3 regions of the Flavobacterium sp. CG_23.5 genome follow, and region 1 is predicted to be linked to each of the others. Evidence: riboswitches for the same ligand, from Rfam matches in the RefSeq annotation. Region 1 holds a riboswitch; each other region holds the start of a gene.
What was found. A riboswitch is a leader RNA that binds a small molecule or an ion and turns the genes downstream of it on or off. The one in region 1 is predicted to bind S-adenosylmethionine.

Region 2: another riboswitch for S-adenosylmethionine. It lies ahead of H4V97_RS08095 (alpha/beta fold hydrolase); the one in region 1 lies ahead of H4V97_RS02505 (Na+/H+ antiporter NhaC family protein).
Region 3: another riboswitch for S-adenosylmethionine. It lies ahead of H4V97_RS08025 (homocysteine S-methyltransferase family protein); the one in region 1 lies ahead of H4V97_RS02505 (Na+/H+ antiporter NhaC family protein).

What each region holds. Positions count from the first base shown of each region.
Region 1 covers NZ_JAGGNA010000001.1:591,269-599,234, reverse strand. Annotated here, with positions in the region: gene lpxA (acyl-ACP--UDP-N-acetylglucosamine O-acyltransferase) at 1-630, shown strand, start outside; gene efp (elongation factor P) at 683-1,249, shown strand; gene H4V97_RS02525 (UDP-3-O-(3-hydroxymyristoyl)glucosamine N-acyltransferase) at 1,319-2,248, shown strand; gene H4V97_RS02520 (nuclear transport factor 2 family protein) at 2,250-2,612, shown strand; gene sucD (succinate--CoA ligase subunit alpha) at 2,700-3,572, shown strand; gene H4V97_RS02510 (hypothetical protein) at 3,786-4,208, shown strand; SAM-I-IV-variant riboswitch at 4,323-4,419, shown strand; gene H4V97_RS02505 (Na+/H+ antiporter NhaC family protein) at 4,478-5,800, shown strand; gene fabG (3-oxoacyl-[acyl-carrier-protein] reductase) at 5,969-6,715, shown strand; gene H4V97_RS02495 (hypothetical protein) at 6,811-7,966, shown strand, end outside.
Region 2 covers NZ_JAGGNA010000001.1:1,885,093-1,893,058, reverse strand. Annotated here, with positions in the region: gene H4V97_RS08115 (hypothetical protein) at 181-480, shown strand; gene H4V97_RS08110 (hypothetical protein) at 615-815, shown strand; gene H4V97_RS08105 (O-acetylhomoserine aminocarboxypropyltransferase/cysteine synthase family protein) at 1,457-2,761, shown strand; gene H4V97_RS08100 (hypothetical protein) at 3,107-3,301, shown strand; SAM riboswitch class I at 3,479-3,586, shown strand; gene H4V97_RS08095 (alpha/beta fold hydrolase) at 3,666-4,628, shown strand; gene thrA (bifunctional aspartate kinase/homoserine dehydrogenase I) at 4,649-7,063, shown strand; gene H4V97_RS08085 (OsmC family protein) at 7,183-7,608, shown strand; gene H4V97_RS08080 (trans-sulfuration enzyme family protein) at 7,680-7,966, shown strand, end outside.
Region 3 covers NZ_JAGGNA010000001.1:1,867,291-1,875,256, reverse strand. Annotated here, with positions in the region: gene H4V97_RS08035 (bifunctional precorrin-2 dehydrogenase/sirohydrochlorin ferrochelatase) at 1-144, shown strand, start outside; gene H4V97_RS08030 (NAD(P)/FAD-dependent oxidoreductase) at 344-1,396, shown strand; SAM riboswitch class I at 1,567-1,686, shown strand; gene H4V97_RS08025 (homocysteine S-methyltransferase family protein) at 1,958-3,007, shown strand; gene metH (methionine synthase) at 3,394-6,072, shown strand; gene metF (methylenetetrahydrofolate reductase [NAD(P)H]) at 6,153-7,109, shown strand; gene H4V97_RS08010 (TIGR00341 family protein) at 7,480-7,966, shown strand, end outside.

The DNA of each region.
Region 1 (7,966 bases):
AATTGTAATATTTTTCCAGGTGCAGTTATTTCAGCTGTCCCGCAGGATTTAAAGTTTGGTGGAGAAGATTCTTTAGCGATAATTGGAGACAATTGTACGATTAGAGAATGTGTAACCATTAATAGAGGGACTATTGCATCAGGGCAAACGACATTGGGTAACAACTGTCTAGTAATGGCTACCGCACATATTGCTCACGATTGTCACATTGGGGATAATGCTATTATTGTTAATGGTGTAGCTCTTGCGGGTCACGTTACCGTAGGGAAGTTTGCAGTAATAGGAGGCTTGGCAGCCATCCATCAATTTATTCAAATTGGGGATCATGCTATGATATCTGGTGGATCTTTAGTTAGAAAAGATGTTCCTCCATATACAAAAGCGGCTAAAGAACCTTTATCCTATGTTGGTATTAATTCTGTTGGTTTAAGAAGACGTGGATTTACAACCGAAAAAATTAGAGAAATTCAGGATATATACCGAATTCTTTACCAAAAAAATTACAACACCACGCAAGCTTTAGGAATTATTGAAGCCGAGATGGAAGCGACACCGGAGAGAGATGAGATTATTGATTTTATCAGAAATTCATCAAGAGGAGTAATGAAAGGATATTCCGGGAATTACTAAAAACAATTTCAGTTAGCACAAAATAAAAATATTAATAAAAATAAACAATATAATGGCATCTACATCAGATATTAAAAACGGATTGTGCATCAAGTACAACAATGATATATACAAAATTATAGAATTTCTTCACGTAAAACCGGGGAAAGGACCAGCTTTTGTTAGAACAAAATTAAGAAGTTTAACTAATGGAAAAGTATTGGATAATACTTTTTCTGCAGGACATAAAATTGAAGAAGTACGTGTTGAAAACCATAAATTTCAGTATTTATACCCAGAAGGGGATTTATTCCACTTTATGAATACAGAGACTTTTGAACAAATTTCTTTGAATAAAAACATTTTAGACTCACCAGATTTATTGAAAGAAGGAGAAAATGTAATGGTAAGCATTAATACCGAAACTGATTTACCTCTTTCAGTTGATATGCCGGCATCTGTGATACTAGAAGTTACTTATGCTGAACCTGGAATTAAAGGAAATACAGCAACTAATGCTACAAAATCAGCGACTGTTGAAACTGGAGCTACGGTAAATGTTCCTTTGTTTATCAATGAAGGTGATAAAATTAAAATTGATACTACATCGGGTTCTTACATGGAACGCGTAAAAGAGTAAATTACAGTTTTCAGTATTCAGTTTGTAGTCAATCTGAATACTGAACATTGAATATTGAACACTAAATTTATGAAATTCCCCAAAGTTTACTCTTTAGAAGAAATTGCCAATATTATCAACTGTGAATATGTGGGTGATGCAAATTTTGCAGTATATGGAATGAACGAAATCCATGTTGTCGAATCAGGCGATATTGTTTTTGTAGATCATCCTAAATATTACGATAAAGCATTAAATTCAGCCGCTTCCATCGTTTTGATTAACAAAATAGTGGACTGTCCTGAAGGAAAAGCACTTTTAATTTCTGATGATCCTTTTAGAGATTTCAATAAATTAACCCATCATTTTAAACCGTTTCAATTTTCGAATGTTTCAATAGCTTCTTCAGCTTTAATAGGGCAAGGGACTATTATACAGCCAAATACATTTATTGGAAATCATGTTGTTATTGGGAAAAATTGCTTAATTCATTCTAATGTTTCCATTTACGATTATACCGTTATTGGAGATAATGTAATAATACATGCCGGAACAATTCTTGGAGCAGATGCCTTTTACTATAAAAAACGTGCTGAAGGCTATGATCAATTGCTTTCAGGAGGAAGAGTCGTGATAAAAGATAATGTTGGAATTGGAGCACTTTGTACCATTGACAAAGGAGTTACGGGCGACACGACAATTGGCGAAGGGACAAAAATTGACAATCAAGTGCATGTGGGTCATGATACAGTAATTGGGAAAAACTGTTTGATTGCTTCGCAAACTGGAATAGCGGGATGTGTAATAATTGAAGACGAAGTTACTATTTGGGGACAAGTAGGAACCACCAGCGGAATCACTATAGGCGCAAAGGCAGTTATTCTAGGTCAAACTGGAGTTACAAAATCTGTTGAAGGCGGAAAATCCTATTTTGGTACACCAATTGAAGAATCAAGAGAGAAATTGAAACAACTGGCTAATATTAAAAAGATACCCGAAATTTTAAATAAATTAAAATAATATGTCTGCAAAGGAAATTGTTCAGAAATTTTATAAATCAGATGCACTAATTGATAGCGATGTCATGAAAGATTTTTTGCATCCTGATGTTCTTTTAGATTGGAGTAGCAGTAAAGGATTTTTGCAACTGAATTATGATTCTTTATTGAATTTATCTGATGATTTGAGTAAAGCTTATGTGCGATCTAAAGTAAGAGTAAGCCAAATAATAGCTGAAAATGATATGATTTCCGTGCGGTATTCTCATTTTGTGAAAACGATAGAAAACCCAAGAGAAGAAATGTTATTGGCACATTTTATGGCAATTTGGCAAATAAAAGATAATAAGTTATTCAGAGGGTATCAAATGAGTCAATTATCATAATATATTTTGATAAGAAAAGGCATCAAAATAATTTCGAAAACCTTACTTTTGCATAACAATTTATAAAAATCACATAAAATATATATCATGAGTGTTTTAGTTAATAAAGATTCCAAAATAATTGTTCAAGGATTTACAGGAAGTGAAGGAACTTTCCATGCTTCTCAAATGATTGAGTACGGAACAAATGTTGTAGGTGGTGTAACTCCAGGAAAAGGGGGGACCACTCATTTAGATCGTCCTGTTTTTAATACTGTAAAAGACGCTGTGGAACAAGCAGGAGCAGACACAACTATTATTTTTGTACCACCAGCTTTTGCTGCTGATGCAATAATGGAAGCTGCTGATGCTGGAATTAAAGTAATTATTGCAATTACTGAAGGAATTCCTGTAGCTGATATGATTAAAGCTAATAGTTATGTTAAAGAAAGAAAGGCAAGATTAATTGGTCCTAACTGTCCTGGAATAATTACTCCAGGTGAAGCAAAAGTAGGTATTATGCCAGGTTTTGTTTTCAAAAAAGGTACTGTTGGAATTGTTTCTAAATCAGGAACATTAACGTACGAGGCTGCAGACCAAGTAGTAAAACAAGGTTTAGGAATTACTACTGCTATTGGTATTGGTGGAGATCCAATCATTGGAACAACTACAAAAGAAGCAGTTGAATTATTGATGAATGATCCAGAAACAGAATGTATCGTAATGATTGGTGAAATTGGTGGACAATTAGAAGCTGATGCTGCTCATTGGATCAAAGCTGATGGTAACCGTAAACCAGTTGTAGGTTTCATTGCAGGAGTTACCGCTCCAGCAGGACGAACAATGGGACATGCAGGTGCAATCGTTGGTGGTTCTGACGATACAGCCGAAGCTAAAAAACAAATCATGAGAGAATGTGGTATTCATGTAGTGGATTCACCAGCTGAAATTGGTAAAAAAGTTAAAGAAGTTTTAGGATAATTTTTTTCTAAATTAAATATTTTAAAAGCCTCACATTTTGTGGGGCTTTTTTATTATAAATGGAATTAAAGAAATACCTTTGCACTTTATTAAAAATAGCTGTTTTAATGGTTTAATTTTAATAAAGAACAAACATAAACGAATGGTTTAGATGATTCTCACGATTTTGTGAGCTTTTTTTACGGAAGCCAATTCAAATAAAAATAAAATAGTATGTACAAGGAATTAAAAAAATTCAAAGTTAGCAATCAGTTTTCATTTACAATAGATGATAGTTTAGAAGAAGTTTGTAATGCTTCTGAAGGATCTGGCGTGTTTTTGGTTTATGTAGTTGGGGAAGAAAAAGAGTTAATTATGGTTGGTTCTACTGGGACTGTTCAAAATGACGGAACTTTGAAAATCAAAAATGGCGGTTTGAAAGATAAAATTGTAAACGGTCATCAATTTGCAAAAACGGGAAGAAAATATTCTTGGCCTGCACAAATGAAAATCGAAGATATTAGTTTGCTAGAAGTAGTTTGGTATGAAACATTCAATGATAAAACTAAAGGTATCCCAACTTTTGTCGAAGGACAAGTTTTACAAAATTTCTTGGATGAAAATGGAAGATTACCAAAATGGAATGTGGCTTTCTAGTACATCTCAAAAAAAATAAAATATAATATTAAAAAAGCTTTACTTCGGTAAGGCTTTTTTTATCAAAAAAACATACAGTTTGTCGTTTTTTAGTAAATGATGTATTACTTTTGCACCCTTTATCACGAATCTCTCAATGAGATAGCAACCTGCAGCAACAAGCAAGGTGCTAAAACGATAAGCCAAATCCTTTGGAAAAAATGTTGTTTACATTCCCATTTTTTAGCTTTCGTTTTTCGTCATATTTAATTCATTTTAAAATTAATTTTATGACTATTTTTTCGAAAAAAAGAGGAAATCCGTACGCTTTGATTCCGTTATTTGTTTTTATTTTTACTTTTTTGGGTGCTGGAATTGTTTTACATGATTTTTACGCATTTCCATCTCCAGTTGCCGTTTTAATTGGAATTATAGCAGCTTTTATATTATTCAAGTCTTCCACTGATGAAAAAGTAACAACCTTAATTGCGGGTTGCGGTGAAAGTAAAATTATGACCATGTGCTTGATTTATTTGCTTGCTGGTGCATTTGCAGTTGTGAGTAAAGCGATGGGCGGTGTTGATGCCGTTGTTAATTTAGGAATCAGCACTGTAGATGCCGCTTATTTTCCATTAGGAATCTTTCTGATTGCAAGTTTTTTGTCAACTGCCACTGGAACTTCTGTAGGTGCAATTGTTGCCCTAGGACCTATAGCCGTGACATTAGCAGATAAAAGTGGTGCTTCTTTACCGCTTATTTCTGGTGCTTTATTGGGTGGTTCTATGTTTGGTGACAACCTTTCGATGATCTCGGACACAACCATTGCCGCAACACAATCGCTCGGCTGTGAATTAAAAGACAAATTTAAAATCAATTTGTTTATTGCGTTTCCTGCCGCAGTGATTACAATTATTTTATTCTTTTATCTAGGTCTAAAATCAGATATAGTGTCGGTTGACCTCCCAATAACTAGTTTTGAATGGATTCCTATTATTCCTTATATCGTGGTAATATTTTTGGCTTTGTTTGGAATAAATGTTTTTTCGACTTTAATTATTGGAACTATTTTAGCGGGTATCATAGGTTATATTGGAGAGTCTTTTACCGTATTGGAGTTTATCCAAAAAATATATGAAGGTTTTATCAGTATGACTGATATCTTTTTGTTATCGATGCTGACGGGCGGTTTAGCCGCGATGGTGGAGAAAGCGGGCGGAATTGATTATCTATTACATCAAATAAAAAGACGGATCAAAAGTAAAAAATCGGCACAGGCAGGAATCGGTGCATTGGTGGGTTTTGCTAATTTGGCAATAGCCAATAACACCGTTTCAATTGTAATTACCGGACCTATTGCAAAGGAGATTAATGACGAATATGATTTGAATCCCAAAAAGACAGCCGCTATTTTAGATATCTTTTCTTGCGTTGTTCAGGGGGTTTTACCTTATGGCGCACAAGTCTTGTTAATTTTAAGTTTTGCTAAGGGCAAAATAGACTTTTTTGATTTAATCAGTAATGCGTGGTACCATCTATTTTTATTAAGCTTTACTTTACTGGCAATTTACAGTTCGAATTGGGATAAATGGGTTGATAAAAATTTTAAAGTATAAAGTTTGGCTAGCTTGAACGTTTATTGAATTTGAAATTTTTTTTAAAAAGTAATTATTCTATATTTGACGTATGGAAAGTAGTCCTGATAGAAGCACATCTCGTGTTTTGGCATGAGTGCAACGTATCGCGGCAATAGCTTCAAATAAATATTAAATTAATTTTAAAACATGAAATTACTAGAAGGAAAAGTTGTTATAATTACTGGCGCAAGTCGAGGAATTGGTAAAGGAATTGCAGAGGTTTTTGCGAAAAATGGTGCAAATGTTGCTTTTACGTACAGTTCATCTGTTGAATCAGCTTTAGCTCTGGAAAATGAATTGAACGCTCTTGGAATTAAAGCTAAAGGATATCAATCTAACGCTGCTGATTTTAACGAAGCGCAAACTATGGTTGACGCAGTAATTGCCGAATTCGGAACTGTTGATGTTTTAATTAATAACGCTGGGATTACCAAAGATAATTTACTGATGCGTATGTCTGAAGCCGATTTTGATCAAGTAATTGATGTCAATTTGAAATCAGTTTTTAATATGACTAAGGCCATTCAAAGAACTTTCTTGAAACAACGTTCAGGATCTATTATTAATATGAGTTCTGTAGTAGGAGTGAAGGGTAATGCGGGGCAGACCAATTATGCGGCATCGAAAGCAGGTGTTATTGGATTTACAAAATCAGTTGCATTAGAATTAGGTTCTCGTAATATTCGTTGCAACGCGATTGCACCAGGATTTATTGAAACAGAAATGACCGCTAAATTAAGTGATGATGTGGTACAAGGATGGAGAGACGGAATTCCATTGAAACGTGGAGGTACAACTGAAGATGTTGCTAACGCTTGTCTTTTCTTTGCTTCGGATATGAGTGCGTATGTAACAGGTCAAGTTATGAACGTTTGTGGAGGAATGCTTACTTAGCATAAGTTAATGATTCAAAAATTTAAAGATTTAAAGATTATTTATTGAATATTTGTTTTAAATTCTTAAATTATTCAATCTTTTAATTCGGGTATATGACAACAACTACTATTTTATTGATTATACTTTCATTAGTCGTAGCAGGTGGTTTGTCATTTTATCACTATTTATACAAAGCCAAAAACAAATCTAAAGTCAGTTTGTTTTTGGCTTTTTTGCGTTTTGCTTCTATTTTTTCGATTTTGTTATTGCTTATAAATCCAATTATTACAAAAAATACATTAGAAATTGTAAAAACACCTTTGGCTGTTGTTGTGGATAATTCCAATTCTATTACTTTTTTAAATGCTAATGAAAAAGCATTAGAAATGTATAAAAAGATCACCTCAAATACTGCTATTCAAGATAAATTTGATTTGCAAACGTATCAATTTGACAGGGAGTTTGAACCGTCTTCGACATTTAATTTCAAAGGAACACAGACCAATCTTGAAGCAATTGCCAAAAACCTAAAAAGTATCAATAGAAATGTTATTTTTCCAACGGTAATTATCACTGATGGAAATCAAACTTCGGGAAATGATTATGTGTACAGTTTTGATGCTTCGAATAAAGTATTCCCTATAATAGTAGGCGATACAACAAAATTATTTGACTTAAAAATCAATCAACTGAACGTAAATAAATATGCTTTTTACAAGAATAAATTCCCGGTAGAAGTTTTTTTACAGTATTCAGGAACCAAAATTGTCTCTGCCGATTTTAGTATTTCTCAAGGAAATTCGGTATTGAGTAAGCAAAGTATTTCATTTTCTCCATCGAAAAAAACAGCGACCATTAATTTACTTTTGCCAGCCAACAAAGTAGGTTCACAAGTTTTTAAAGCTAGTATATCATCGAAAGAAAAAGAAAAAAATACCTTCAATAATAATAAGAATTTTGCGGTAGAAGTTATCGATCAGAAAACAAATGTGGCAATTATTTCGGCCATAAATCATCCAGATATTGCTGCTTTAAAACACGCCATAGAAACTAATGCACAACGTAAAGTAACTATCGTTAAGCCAAATGAAATCAAATCGTTACAGGATTATACTGTTTTAATTTTATACCAACCAACTGGTGAATTTAAATCTGCTTTTGAGGGTGCTAAACTAGCGGGAGTTAATACTTTTATCATTACCGGAAACAACACTGATTTCAATTTTTTGAATGAACAACAAAATAGTTTATCATTCAGGTTGAGTGGTC
Region 2 (7,966 bases), 1.3 Mb from region 1:
TTTAGTAAGTTTGTTAAACTCTAAAATTAATTAATTATTGCTTTTAAAAGCGATTATTTTTAACAAAAACAGGAGACCAGCTAAGAATTTCAGTTATTAATTTTATTTACGTATTCCGGAAGTATCTATTAAAAGTAATAAGGCCAAATATGAACTATTAATTTATTAAATAATTTAGTTATGAAAGCAAGTGAAAAGTTTTTTGTATTGGAAAATGCACCGAAAAGAGAGTACACAATTGGAAATCACAAGTGGGATAAATGTCTTGACGATTATTATAATTATGTGAAAGAATACAAAATGCATTATAAAAAATCAAAAGAAGGTAACGAAATGTCATTGTCATTATATCCTTATATGAAAGAAAAATGGCAATCGTTAAAAAAACGAATTCATAGAGCTTATCAGAATAAACGATTAAATGAAAAGCAAATCGAAAGGGTTGTTAATATGAAAATAGTTAAAGCTTGCTCTAAATGATTTACTACTAGTTTTTAGGACAATTTTATTAATAACAAAATTATTTATTTATAAAAAACATCAACTATTGCGACGGAAAGGTTAAGGAATTTATTACTGCAGGAAAAATAAACAAACAACTAAAACTAAATTTTATGAAAGCGCCTAAAACCATTTCGTCTTTGCCAAGTTTTAAATTAGAGGCAAATAGAACAAAAGAGATTCCGCCTATCCCTGCAAATGAAATAATTCATCCTAGGGTTAAAATAATAACAACGGCCACTTTGGGACAAAAAAGTGCTGATTCATTATTAGCATTAATGTATTCTCAAGAAAATGAAGTTTTATTTATTTGATTCAAAATATTTTTTAAAAGCCATGATTTGACATGACAAAAAACGACTTTCATAAATTTAGAATTTAATCGTTCCTTTTTTTGATATTAAATTAATCTCCGCATGTTAATAAAAAGAGAATGGTTTAGTTGAGTATTTTTTTCGATGTTATTTTTTTTTTAAAAATTTGGATATCTAAATAATAGTTTGCAAATTTGTTTCAACAAAAAAAGAAAAATGAAATTTAATATGTGTAATATGTGTAAATCCGTTCAGGATAAATCCTGTGGGTCGACTATTGCATAATTTTAAATTAAAAAATTATATAGCAAAAGCCTCCCACATACCGGGAGGCTTTTTTTTTGAACTATACCAATCGGAATGCTTTTTGCATTAAAAATAAATATTTAAAAAATGAACAACTTAAATCTTCAACAAATGAATAAATGTACTGTCAAGACCATGATTTGCGCGAAAGCTATTATGTGTGTTTGCGTCTGTTGATTCCGAAAGTATAAGTTTATAACACAACTTAAAGCCCTTTTGGATATCTATCTAAAAGGGTTTTTTTATTCTCAATTTATTGCAACATCTTAAATTAGTAAAAAAAATATAATTGAAATTAATTTAGTTTAAGAATCGAACATTAAAAACAAAAAATTATGAGTACTCAAAAATTTGCAACCAACGCATTACACGCAGGACACGACGTTACCAAAACAGCAGGAACCAGAGCTGTGCCTATCTATCAAACCAGTTCTTATGTTTTCAACAATTCAGAACATGCAGCCAATTTATTTGGACTTGCCGAAGCAGGTTTTATTTACACACGATTAAATAATCCAACCAATGATATTTTGGAGCAACGCCTTGCTGCGCTTGAAGGAGGAATAGGCGCAGTAGTTACCGCATCTGGAACCGCTGCAATTGCCACGGCATTATTGGTTTTGCTAAAAACGGGAGATCATATTGTAGCATCAAACAGTTTGTATGGGGGAACTTATAATTTACTGAGCGTCACTTTGCCAAGATTAGGCATCACAACCACGTTTGTAGACCCATCAGATCCTGACAATTTCACTAAAGCTGCACAAGAAAACACAAAAGTGTTTTTTGCCGAATCTCTTGGAAATCCGAAATTAGATGTATTGGATCTGAAAGCTATTTCGGCGCAAGCCAAAGCATTCAAAGTTCCCTTTATTGTAGATAATACAGTTGCTTCCCCTTATTTACTGAATCCTATTCAATACGGAGCCAATATTGTAATTCACTCTTTGACTAAATATATTGCCGGCAACGGAACGTCTCTTGGAGGCGTGGTTATTGATGCAGGAAATTTCGATTGGTCTAATGGAAAATTTCCTGAATTCACGGAACCTTCTGCAGGGTATCACGGATTGGTTTATCATGAAGCGCTTGGAAATGCTGCTTTTATTGCCAAAGTTCGAATAGAAGGATTACGTGATTATGGAGCGGCATTGAGTCCATTTAATGCGTTTCAGATTATTCAAGGATTAGAAACCTTACCTATCCGCGTACAGAAACACAGTGAAAACGGATTGGCTTTAGCCCAATGGTTAGAAGGTCAAGAAGAGGTGGCTTGGGTGAATTACCCAGGATTGAAGTCGAGTAAATATTATGATTTGGCTCAGGAATATTTGCCAAAAGGACAAAACGGAGTAGTCACTTTTGGTTTAAAAGGGGGTTTTGAAGCCGCCAAAAAAGTCGCCGATGAAACAAAACTATTTTCGCTTTTGGCTAATATAGGAGACACGAAATCTTTGATTATTCATCCCGCAAGTACTACGCATCAGCAATTGTCAGATGAACAACAAGTCGCAACAGGAGTAACCAAAGATTTAATACGATTGTCGGTTGGATTAGAAGACATCGAAGATTTGAAAAATGATTTACAAGTTGTTTTCGAAAGCATCAAAAATTCGCAATTAGTAAAAAATGAACACTAAAAAATAAGTCAATTTAGATATGCGGCCAGCGATGCTCAGTTCATCGTAAAAGCATAAGTAGTCAAAATAAGAATCAGTAAAAATGCGACAATAGTAGTTTCTGAAAAACTTAATCCATCGGGATAATTATTAGCTGGATACTGGTTCTTTAAATGGCATTGGACAAATAGTTGCTAAGAAAAGAATTTTAAATTGAAATCGCTGCAAATGGGAAAATGCATCATTTTTATCTAAAGGGATAAATCAAGGCATTCTTTTTGAGATAAGGGATTTGACTTTCTAACATGAAAGGATTTTATATTACAACGTACGGGTAAAATAACAAACAACTAAAAAGTAATAATTATGAAAACATTAAAATATATTTTAAGAGTATTTCAGTTTTTAAGAGAGAAACTGTTCAGTAATAATCAGCCTATAAATGAATTGATTCATCCAAGATTTGAAATAACAAAGAGGGATCCTTCGGCTCAGAAAAAGGCAGTAAATTCATTGCTTTTTCTAATGTACTCGCAAGAAAATGAAGCAATGTTTATCTAAATGGAAACGACTGTAAAAAATCATTGTGGACTTGAAACAACATAGGGAAAGAGTCCGTTTATAGACTCTTTCCAATGTTGTTATTTAAGATTGTAGTCAAAATCAATTAATGGAAAAATTTGTTTGTTTAAAAAATTAGTAGTTAATTTGTGCCTTTAAGTTCACATACGTATTGAAATGTTATAAAGAAAGGACGAGGGATTAGACCCAATGAAGCCTTAGCAACCCTTCGATTTATCGAAGAAGGTGCTGCATTCTACCACGCCAAACGTGGAAAGATAACAACGAGAATTTTACTGGTTTACCCTAGTTTTTTCTTTCTAATATTTCCAGACACAAATCAAACATCATAAAAGATTTGAAATTGGAAAATAAACCAACCCATATTACATTACAAAATTTCACCACCGAAAGTGGCGTGTTTTATCCTGTTCTAAGCTTAAGTTTTGAAGTTTTTGGACCGGCATTACATACGGCGCCAATAGTTTTGGTAAATCATGCATTGACAGGAAACTCGACAGTTGTAGGTTCGACTGGCTGGTGGAATGATTTAATTGGTGAAAACAAAACAATCGACACTAATAAATATACTGTGTTAGCTTTTAATGTTCCGGGCAATGGCTATGATGAAACTAGTATTGAGAACTATTTGGATTTCAATGCCAGAGATATCGCTAAACTCTTTATAGAAGGAATTAAATTTCTTCAAATTAAACAACTGTATGCTATTATTGGAGGTTCAGTAGGCGGAGGAATTGCTTGGGAAATAGCGGCTTTAGAGCCTAAAATAACGAAACATTTAATTCCCATTGCCACCGACTGGAAATCGACGGATTGGTTGATAGCTAATTGTTTCTTACAAGAGCAAATCCTGAATAATTCTCGAAATCCAATTGAAGATGCCAGGATTCATGCGATGTTGTGCTACCGTACTCCAGAATCTTTTAAAGAAAAATTCCAACGTACTACCAATGAAGAATTGGCCATTTTTAATGTGGAAAGCTGGTTGAGTCATCATGGTACGAAATTGCAAAAACGATTTCAACTTTCTTCTTATAAAATGATGAATCAATTGCTGAAAACGATAGACATCACCAGAAATACAGCTACGTTTGAAGAAATAGCATCAAAAATTCAAGCCGATATTCATATCATCGCCATCAATTCTGATTTGTTTTTTACTGCAGATGAAAATAAGGCAACTTATAAAGAATTAAAAAAATATAAAAGTAATGTCACCTATCAGGAAATTGTTTCCATTCACGGACACGACGCTTTTTTGATAGAATACAAACAATTAGACAATTTGCTTCAGGATATATTCTAAGCCAAAAACAACACAACACAATGAAAATATTAAAATTTGGAGGTAAATCTTTATCGAATGGTGAGGGATTAAATAAAGTGGTTGCTATTATTACAGATAAAGTAACTCAAGGAGAGGAAATTGCTATCGTAGTTTCAGCGCGTGGAAATGCTACCAATGAGCTAGAAGATATTTTAGGGATTGCATCTCAAAATGGAAATTACAAACCGCTTTTTGAAGATTTTAAAACCTACCAACAAGCCGAATATGAACATGTCGATTTATCTGAAGAATTTGAAATATTGGAAAAACTTTTTGAAGGTGTAAGCTTGATTGGTGATTACAGCAACAAAATTAAAGATTTAGTCTTGTCTAAAGGAGAATTGCTTTCGGCTAAGTTGCTTACCGCAATTTTAATCAAAAATGGAATCAACGCTCGTTTTACCGATTCGAGAGAGTTGATAAAAACGGATTCAAAATTTGGAGATGCACAACCTTTGGAACAAATTTCGAAGAAAAATGTAGTGCAATATTTTAAACAAAATAATGGCAATACGGTCAATATTGTGACCGGTTTCATAGGTTCAAACAATAAAAATGACACAACGACTTTAGGAAGAAACGGCAGCAATTATACCGCTTCTTTGATTGCTAATTATTTAAATGCTGAAGAGCTTCAGAATTACACGCATGTCGATGGGATTTATACAGCAAACCCGGATTTGGTTTTGGATGCCAAAAAAATTGACCATTTGACCTTTAACGAAGCGAATGAGTTGGCTAATTTTGGGGCGACAATTCTTCATGCTAAAACGATAATTCCTTTATTAGAAAAGAATATTCCTCTTCGAATTTTAAACACATTCAATCATGAAAACAAAGGAACTTTAATTACTTCCAATTCGAATAATGAAGGAATAAAAACACTTTCCGTACTCGAAAATGTATCGTTAGTAAACTTAGAAGGAAGAGGATTACTTGGTAAAACTGGCGTCGATGCTCGTATTTTTAGAGTGATGGGTGATAACGATATTAGTGTCAGTATCATTTCACAAGGTTCATCAGAAAGAGGAATTGGTCTTGTGGTTGCTGCTGATCAGGCGACAAAAGCAATGATTGAATTAGAAAAAGAATTCGAAAATGATTTCTATTCTAAAGACGTCAATAAAATTTCGGTGACGGATGATGTTTCGGTGATTTCTATCATTGGTCAGGATTTGAGTACTTTCCATAAGCCCTACACCGCTCTTATAAAAAACAAGATTGTCCCTATTCTTTTCAATAATACAGTTACGGGGAAAAATGTGAGTTTGGTGGTCAAAAAATCACAACTTAACAAAGCGCTAAACGTTATTCACGGAGAGATTTTTGGAGTTTCAAAGAAAATTAACATTGCCATTTTTGGGCATGGTTTAGTTGGTGGAACGCTGATTAATCAAATATTAGAATCGGCTGCGACTATCGAAAAAAGAAAAGATATCAAACTAAATGTTTTTGCTATCGCGAATTCAAAAAATGTCCTGCTAAATAAAAACGGGGTAACTCCAAATTGGATAAATGAAATTCAAAATAACGGGTTCGCTTATACTATTGAGGATGTTATTGCTTACGCAAATGAGCATCACTTGGAGAATTTGATTGCAATCGACAACACGGCAAGTGCTGAATTTGTTGAAAATTATGTGAAATTGGCCGAAAATAGTTTTGATTTAATCTCTTCGAATAAAGTAGCCAATACATTAAGTTATGAATTTTACAAAGATTTAAGAAAAGTATTAGCAGACAATCAAAAGAGTTATCTTTATGAAACCAATGTTGGAGCTGGATTGCCACTGATTGACACGATTAAATTACTACATCTTTCGGGTGAAAATATCACTAAAATCAAAGGCGTTTTTTCTGGGACATTGAGTTATTTATTTAATAATTTCTCTTCCAAAGAGGTTCCTTTTAGCGAAATATTGAAAGAAGCAATCGATAACGGATACACGGAACCGGATCCAAGAGAGGATTTATGTGGAAACGATGTAGGGAGAAAATTATTGATTTTGGCAAGAGAATTGGATTTGCAAAATGAATTTGAAGAAATCGAAATTCAGAATTTAATTCCAGAATATTTACGTGAAGGAAGTGCGACTGATTTCTTGACGAAGCTGAAAGAATTTGACCCGATTTATGAAAAAATAAAAAAGGATCAAAAACCGAATCACGTTTTGAGATACATAGGTGAATTGTCCGGAGATTTACAAAATGACAAAGGGAATCTTGAGGTAAAACTAGTTTCGGTTCCGTCCGATACGGCTTTAGGAGGATTGAAAGGTTCTGATTCTTTTTTCGAAATTTATACAGAATCCTACGGAGACCGACCAATAGTAATCCAAGGCGCAGGCGCAGGATCAGCAGTTACAGCGAGAGGGGTTTTTGGAGATATCTTGAGATTATCGGATAAAGGGTAATGATTTAAGATTGCAGATTAACGATTTTTGATTTTTGATTCAAAAAAATAAACAGTAATAATTCTCCAGTTTCGGCTCCCACTCTTTTGAAGAGGGTCGAGGAGAGAAAAAAGATAACAATGAAAATAACACTAAACAGAGTAAACGACAATTTCCACTTCGAATTAAAAAACGAAAGAGGACATATAGTAAATGTAGATAGCCGACCAGAATTTGGCGGGAATGACATGGGAGCAAGTCCAATGGAATTAGTATTGATGGGTGTAGCGGGTTGTAGCGCTATTGATATGATTTCGATTCTGAAAAAACAAAGACAAGAAATAACTTCTTTCAAAGCAGAGGTTGAAGGCGAGCGCGTGCAAGTTGGCGAGGCAAAACCGTTTAAAAATATACATGTTGTATTTTATTTGGAAGGGCCAATAAACGAAGAAAAAGCAGCCAGAGCTGCTCAACTTTCTTTCGAAAAATACTGTTCGGTTTCTAAAACATTAGAGCCCACAGCGACCATACATTACAAAGTAGTTTTGAATAATAAAACATTGTAGTTTAAATACAAAAGGTTGGAGTTTCATGATTCCAACAACTTTAAACCTTAAACTTTAAATTAAAAAATAAAATGAACGAAGAAGAATTTGGTTTTGAAACCGAAGCAATCCGTACCCAATTAGAACGCACGCAATATTTAGAGCATTCCGTTCCATTATACTTAACTTCTAGTTTTGTATTTGAAGACGCCGAAGACATGCGTGCCTCCTTTGCAGAAGAGAAAGACAGAAATATTTACAGCCGTTACAGCAACCCAAATACTAACGAGTTTGTAGAAAAAGTGTGCAAGATGGAAGGGGCAACTGCTGGTTTTGCCTTTGCCTCAGGAATGGCTGCGGTATATTCAACTATGGCTGC
Region 3 (7,966 bases), 1.3 Mb from region 1:
GTCGAAAACCTGAATGAATATCGCAAGACGCTGAAAGGAAATTTTGAGGAAAAAGTCAATAAAATGAATGAGATTACAGCAGCGTTAAAAATTCCCGTAGCGCCCGTAGCGGGAACAGAAAGGAATATACAAGACGGAAGATAAATAGTAATAAATCTTAATAACAAATTTCTGTTTTTTTTAAAACGAATAATTATGATATTTGTCAGTAAAAAATAATAAAAAGCACAGTTACTTTGCATGATAAAAAAGTAATTCAGTAAATAGAATAACAACAACAAATTTCCTCAAAGTCACCCACTCCTACTAAGGGGGGCAGATGGGAGGATAAATTAATAAAAAAATGATTAAAACAGATATACTTATAATAGGAGCAGGTCCAACTGGATTATTTGCCGTTTTTGAGGCAGGATTATTGAAGCTAAAATGCCATATTTTGGATGCGTTACCTCAAGCTGGTGGTCAATTATCTGAATTATATCCTAAAAAACCGATCTATGATATTCCAGGATTTCCTGAAGTTTTGGCTGGGGATTTAGTAGATAATTTAATGGAGCAAATCAAGCAATTTGAACCCGGATTTACACTTGGTGAACGTGCTGAAACCATAGAGAAACAAGAAGACGGGAGTTTTATTGTGACTTCAAATAAAGGGAAGAAATTTCACGCTTCAGTTGTAGCAATTGCAGGTGGATTAGGAAGTTTTGAACCACGAAAACCACTTATCGAAGATATTGAATTTTACGAAGATAAAGGGATAAAATACTTTATTAAAAATCCAGAAAAATTCAGGGACAAAAAAGTTGTAATTTCTGGAGGAGGAGATTCTGCTTTAGACTGGAGTATTTTCCTGTCTAATGTAGCTTCTGAGGTGACTTTGATCCACCGTAGAAATGAGTTTAGAGGCGCATTAGATTCTGTAGAAAAAGTACAGGAACTTAAAAATTCAGGTAAAATCAAAATGATTACTCCAGGGGAAGTAATTGGGTTGAACGGTGCTGAGCATTTAGAATCTGTTGTTGTTGATGAAGATGGCGCACACCGCACAATTCCTACAGATTATTTCATTCCACTTTTTGGTCTAACACCAAAATTAGGACCTATTGGAAACTGGGGATTAGAGATCGAAAAAAATGCCATCAAAGTAAACAATGCCTTGGATTATCAAACTAATATCCCAGGGATTTTTGCCATTGGAGATGTAAATACGTATCCAGGAAAATTAAAATTGATCCTTTGCGGATTCCACGAAGCCACTATTATGTGTCAAGCGGCCTACCAAATTATCAATCCGGGGAAGAAATATGTATTGAAATATACTACAGTTTCCGGTGTTGACGGATTCGATGGAACTCGTAAAGAGGCTCCAAAAGCGGTAGTAAAAGCCATAGTGTAATAAAGTTGCTGAGGTACAAAGGTTCTGAGTTGCTAAGGTTGGTTTAAATCCTTGCAATTCAGAACCTTTTTATTTAAAAGTTTTGCAACAAACTCCCTTAGAAACTTTTAAAAAAAACTTGCAATTGTTAGCGCTATGTCTTTACTTTGCACTGTTCATATATTTATTGAAAGTTATCACGAAAGGCGGAGGGAAAGACCCAATGAAACCTTAGCAACCCTTTATCTTTAAAGAAGGTGCTACATTCTACTTTATGCTGAATTTGTTTCAGCATCTAAGATAGATAACACACGAATACGCACTAGTATTTCTCAAACCTTTTCTTGACAACATATCGATATTTAGCCTACTGAATTAATTTCAGTATCAGGAGCGAACAATTGGCGTTTTTTCTGCCAATACCGTTCCCGCTTTCCGTTGCAATCTTTTATTTTTTAAAGAAAAAAATAAAAGGATTTTCACTGCAATCGGGGCTAAAGAGCTAAAATAGTGAACTTTTGTAATTATTAATCAAAAGTGTGAATCCCGATACCTGTCGAGATTTACAAGAAATAAAAAGTTATGTCAAGCATTTCAAAAGACAGTTTAGGAGTTCCCCCTTCGGGGGCTAGGGGGCTTATCCATGAAGCCATTAAAAAAAACATACTCGTACTCGATGGAGCAATGGGAACCATGTTGCAACGCTACAATTTTTCCGAAGAAGATTTCCGGGGCGAACGTTTCAAAGATTTTCCACATTCCTTAAAAGGAAATAACGATTTATTGTCACTCACGCAGCCACAAGCCATAAAAGCAGTACATGCTGCCTACTTTGAAGCAGGAGCAGATATCGTTGAAACCAATACGTTCTCAGGAACCACCATCGGAATGGCTGATTATCATTTGGAAGATTTGGTTTATGAATTGAACTACGAATCAGCACGAATTGCCCGTGAAGTAGCCGATGAATTCACAGCGAAAAATCCAGATAAACCTCGTTTTGTAGCCGGTTCCATAGGGCCAACAAACAGAACAGCAAGCATGTCGCCAGATGTAAACGATCCAGGTTACAGAGCCGTAACTTTTGATGATTTACGTATTGCCTACAAACAACAAGTAGAAGCATTGATTGACGGAGGAAGTGATTTATTATTGGTGGAAACCATTTTTGACACGTTAAATGCAAAGGCCGCACTTTTTGCCATTGAAGAAGTCAAAGACGAACGTAATATCGATATTCCAATCATGGTTTCAGGAACCATTACGGATGCATCAGGAAGAACACTTTCTGGGCAAACGGTAGAAGCTTTTTTAGTTTCTGTTTCGCATATTCCTTTGTTGAGTGTTGGTTTCAATTGTGCTTTAGGAGCCGATTTGTTAAAACCGTATTTACATACTTTGTCACAAAATACGTCGTTCAATGTATCCGCACATCCTAATGCAGGATTGCCAAACGCTTTTGGAGAATACGATGAAACACCGGAACAAATGCAAGCATTCATCAAAGAATATTTAGACGATAATTTAGTAAACATCATAGGCGGTTGTTGTGGAACAACGCCGGAACACATCAAGTTGATTGCTGATATCGCAAAGGAGTATAAACCAAGAGTTTCAACGGCCACGATGTAGTGATATTTCCTGCGAGGTTTTTTTTGAGCCTTGTAGGTATAAAATGAGATTATGGTTAATGAAAAAAATACCTACAAGGTTTTGGAAACCTTGCAGGATCGTAGAACGAGAAAAAATCGCATCAGTTGATTCAGATAGTGAGTTTGCTTCGTTCATCGGAATGACAAAAAGAAGCAAATAATATTGTTGTTATCACAAAACTGCGTGAGGGATAGCAGTGAAAAGCCCACAGTCTCGTCTTTTGGGAAGAGACGAGGACTTGTAGCGAATAGCCCGACCCTTGTGGTCACGCCCAAAAAATTGAAAAAGAGCTTTGTAAAGAGCAAATGATATAATAAAATAACTTAGGACCTAAGCAACTTAGGAACTTAGTAACTCAAATTAAAATGGCACACAAAGAACATAGAAAAAACCTTGTATTATCGGGATTAGAGCCTTTAATCATTACGCCGGAAAGCGTATTTGTGAATATTGGTGAGCGCACGAATGTGACTGGTTCTAGAAAATTCCTTCGGTTAATCAAAGAAGAAAAATACGAAGAAGCACTCAGTATTGCTAAAGAACAAGTGGAAGGTGGCGCACAAATCATCGATATTAATATGGATGAAGGAATGCTGGATGGCGAATATGCTATGACAAAATTCCTGAATTTAATCGCAGCTGAACCGGATATTTCTAGAGTTCCAATCATGATTGATAGCTCAAAATGGGATATTATCGAAGCGGGTCTAAAAGTAGTACAAGGAAAGAGTGTCGTGAATTCTATTTCGTTGAAAGAAGGAGAAGAGCAATTCATTCATCACGCCAAATTGATCAAGCGTTACGGTGCTGCAGTAATTGTAATGGCTTTTGATGAGGTAGGTCAAGCGGACAATTATGAACGTAGAATAGAAATTTGCCAACGTTCGTATGATATTTTGGTAAACAAAGTTGGTTTCCCAGCCCAAGATATTATTTTCGATTTGAATATATTTCCAGTGGCTACAGGAATGGAAGAACACCGCCTGAACGCATTGGATTTTTTCAGAGGGACGAAATGGGTTAGAGAAAATCTTCCTCATGCGCATATTAGCGGAGGCGTAAGTAACGTTTCGTTTTCGTTTAGAGGAAATGACACGGTTCGCGAAGCTATGCACTCGGTCTTTTTATATCATGCCATACAACACGGAATGACTATGGGAATCGTGAATCCGGAAATGCTTTCTATTTATGACGAAATTCCAAAGGATCTTTTAGAGCGCGTTGAAGATGTAATTCTAAACAGAAGAGAGGATGCAACCGAAAGATTGTTGGACTTTGCCGAAAATGTAAAAGGGGATACCAAAAGCAATGAAAAAGCAGTTCAGGAGTGGCGCTCGGGAACTATTCAGGAAAGGCTTACCCATTCGCTAGTAAAAGGAGTTGATGAATTTATAGAAATTGATGTTGAAGAAGCCAGACAGGCAGCTGCAAAACCAATCGAAGTAATCGAAATCAACTTAATGGCGGGGATGAATGTCGTTGGGGATTTATTTGGTTCGGGGAAAATGTTTTTGCCGCAAGTGGTAAAATCTGCCCGCGTAATGAAAAAAGCGGTAGCTTATTTATTGCCGTTTATCGAAGCGGAAAAGGATGGTGTTTCGAGTTTTGCTGGTCGTATCTTAATGGCGACTGTAAAAGGAGATGTGCACGATATTGGAAAAAATATTGTTTCGGTTGTTTTGGCTTGCAATAATTACGAAATCATCGATTTGGGTGTAATGGTTGCTCCAGAGAAAATTATCGCTGCGGCCATAGAACACAACGTTGATATTATTGGATTAAGCGGATTGATAACCCCTTCGCTTGATGAAATGGTTTATTTGGCTAAGGAATTAGACAAAAGAAACATAAAAATTCCTGTTATGATTGGTGGGGCTACTACTTCACGAGCGCATACTGCCGTGAAAATTGCACCGCAATATAGAGAAACAGTTATTCACGTCAACGATGCTTCGAGAGCCGTTACGGTTGCTGGAAATTTACTAAATAAAGATAAAAAAATATACGCAAGCGATATACGAGCGGAATATGATGCTTTTAGAGAGACATTTTTGAATCGTTCGCGAGATAAAAATTTCTTGACGATTGAGCAAGCTCGGAAAAATAAATTGCAATTGAATTGGGATAATTATAGCCCAATGAAGCCTAATTTTATTGGAACAAAAACCATTGAAGTTGATTTGGATGTTTTGGTTCCGTATATTGACTGGACGCCGTTTTTTAGAACTTGGGAATTGTTCGGAAAATACCCGGCAATTTTAACAGATAATGTTGTTGGTGAACAGGCTACTTCCGTTTTTGCAGATGCACAGGAAATGTTAGCTATTATTTTAAAAGAAAAGAAACTGACAGCCAAAGGAATTTATGGAATTTTCCCAGCCAACCAAGTTAATGATGATGATATTGAATTGAGAGACGAAAGTGGAAAAGTGTTGGATAAATTCTTGACTTTGCGTCAGCAATCCCAAAAAACAAAAGGCGCTCCAAACATCGCTTTGTCTGATTTTATTGCTCCAAAAGATTCTGGTAAAACCGATTACATGGGGGCGTTTTGTGTAACGACCGGTTTTGGTGTTGATGAATGGGCAGCAGAATTTGAGAGAGATTTAGACGATTATAATTCAATAATGGTCAAAGCGTTGGCAGACCGTTTTGCGGAAGCTTTCGCCGAATATCTCCACGAAAAAATCCGTAAAGAAATTTGGGGTTACTCGGCTGATGAAGCCTTGAGCACCGAAGACATGATTGCTGAAACCTACAAAGGTATTCGTCCGGCGCCAGGTTATCCGGCTTGTCCCGACCATTTAGAAAAACCTACAATCTGGAAATTACTAAATGTGGAAGAAGAAATAGGAGTGACTTTAACCGAAAGTATGGCCATGTGGCCCGCTTCATCGGTTTCTGGATATTATTTTGGAAATCCGGAAAGTAAGTACTTCGGACTTGGAAAAATAAAAGAAGACCAAGTTATCGATTACGCCAAACGCAGAAGCGTTTCCACCGAAGTGGCGATGAAATGGCTGAATCCAAATATTGCAGATTAAAAAAATGTTTAAGGTTTAAGGTTTAAAGTTGTTCGAAAGAAACTTTAAACCTTAAACTTTAAACTTTAAACAAAAAAAGAATGAAAGTAACACAACATATCGAAGGCGCAAATGGAGAGACATTATTCTCCTTTGAAATTATCCCACCTCAAAAAGGGAAAAGCATTCAGGAATTATACGATAATATTGATCCGTTGATGGAGTTTAAACCACCTTTTATAGACGTAACCACTTCTCGCGAAGAGTATATTTATGTAGATAAAGGCAACGGATTGTTAGACAAAAAACTAACAAGAATGCGTCCTGGGACTCTAGGGATTTGTGCTTCCATAAAACACAAATATAATGTAGATACCATTCCTCACGTGCTTTGCGGTGGATTTACGAAAGAAGAAACCGAGTATTTATTGGTCGATTGTCATTATTTGGGAATTGATAATGTGATGGCATTGCGCGGTGACGCGATGAAGGATGAACAGTATTTTATGCCAAAACATGGCGGGAATGATTTCGCCGTTGATTTGGTTAAACAAATCAATTTATTGAATCAGGGGAAATATTTGCACGAAGTAATGGATGTTGATAACAAAGCCAATTTTTGTATTGGAGTTGCTGGTTATCCAGAAAAACATTTAGAATCGCCCTCCTTAATTTCAGATTTGAAACGATTGAAAGAAAAGGTAGATGCAGGTGCTGATTATGTGGTAACCCAAATGTTCTTTGATAATGCAAAATACTTTGAGTTTGTTGCCAAAGCCAGAGAAATGGGTATTACCGTTCCTATTATTCCGGGTATTAAACCAATTGCTGTGCAAAGGCACTTACAAGTATTGCCACAAATTTTCCGAATCGATTTGCCTGAAGACTTGATTCATGCCGTTAGTCAATGCAAAAATAATAATGACATCAGACAAGTTGGTATCGAATGGGCGATTCAACAATCTTTAGAATTGAAAGCAGCAGGCGTTCCTGTTTTGCATTATTATTCAATGGGAAAATCAGAAAATATTCGACAAATTGCTAGTAAGGTTTTCTAAATTTCGAAGATTTTAAACTACTAAAAAAGCTCGTTTAATTTATTTTTTAAACGAGTTTTTTTATCTAAAAAAAGAATAGTCCTTCTTGATTTTCCTAAAAACAGCTTCCGCAATTTTTTTTGATTGATTTGTAGTTTTTTTAAACCTTGGTGTATTAACAAAATTAAAATTAATGTGGCAGGTATTTTTAAATTAAGAATGGGGTATTAAATCATATAATGTCTATTTTTGTAGGAAGTAAGATTTAGTAAATTAATTGTATTCTCTTAAGTATAAAGAAAAATAACAATTAATTTGTCTAGATTTACTGCCGTAAATCACAGAACTTTATTTGCCTTTGGTTTTAAACTAAATAATACAGCCTACATCTATGAAAGGTATTCTATACAAAATTTTAGATTTTATAAATCTTTATTCTGGAGAAGAGGACAGGCAAAAAGTATTAGAAAATGTAAAAGGTAATATTTCTTTTCGAGGTGCTAATTTTTGGATTTTGGCATGTGCAATTGTAATCGCATCGGTTGGGTTGAATTTGAATTCAACGGCTGTAGTAATTGGAGCGATGCTCATTTCTCCTTTAATGGGGCCTATTGTTGGTGCAGGTTTTGGCCTGGGAATATATGACTTTGAACTCTTGAAAAAAGCATTAAAAAATCTTTTAATTGCAACGATTGTCGGATTATTTGTTTCAACTATTTACTTTTATTTAAGTCCATTCAAGGATACGCAATCTGAATTGTTGTCTCGGACTTCTCCTAATATTTATGATATTTTTATTGCCTTTTTCGGTGGACTCGTTGGAGTTATCGCCATAACAAGAGTTGAAAAGGGAAATCCAATTCCAGGTGTCGCCATTG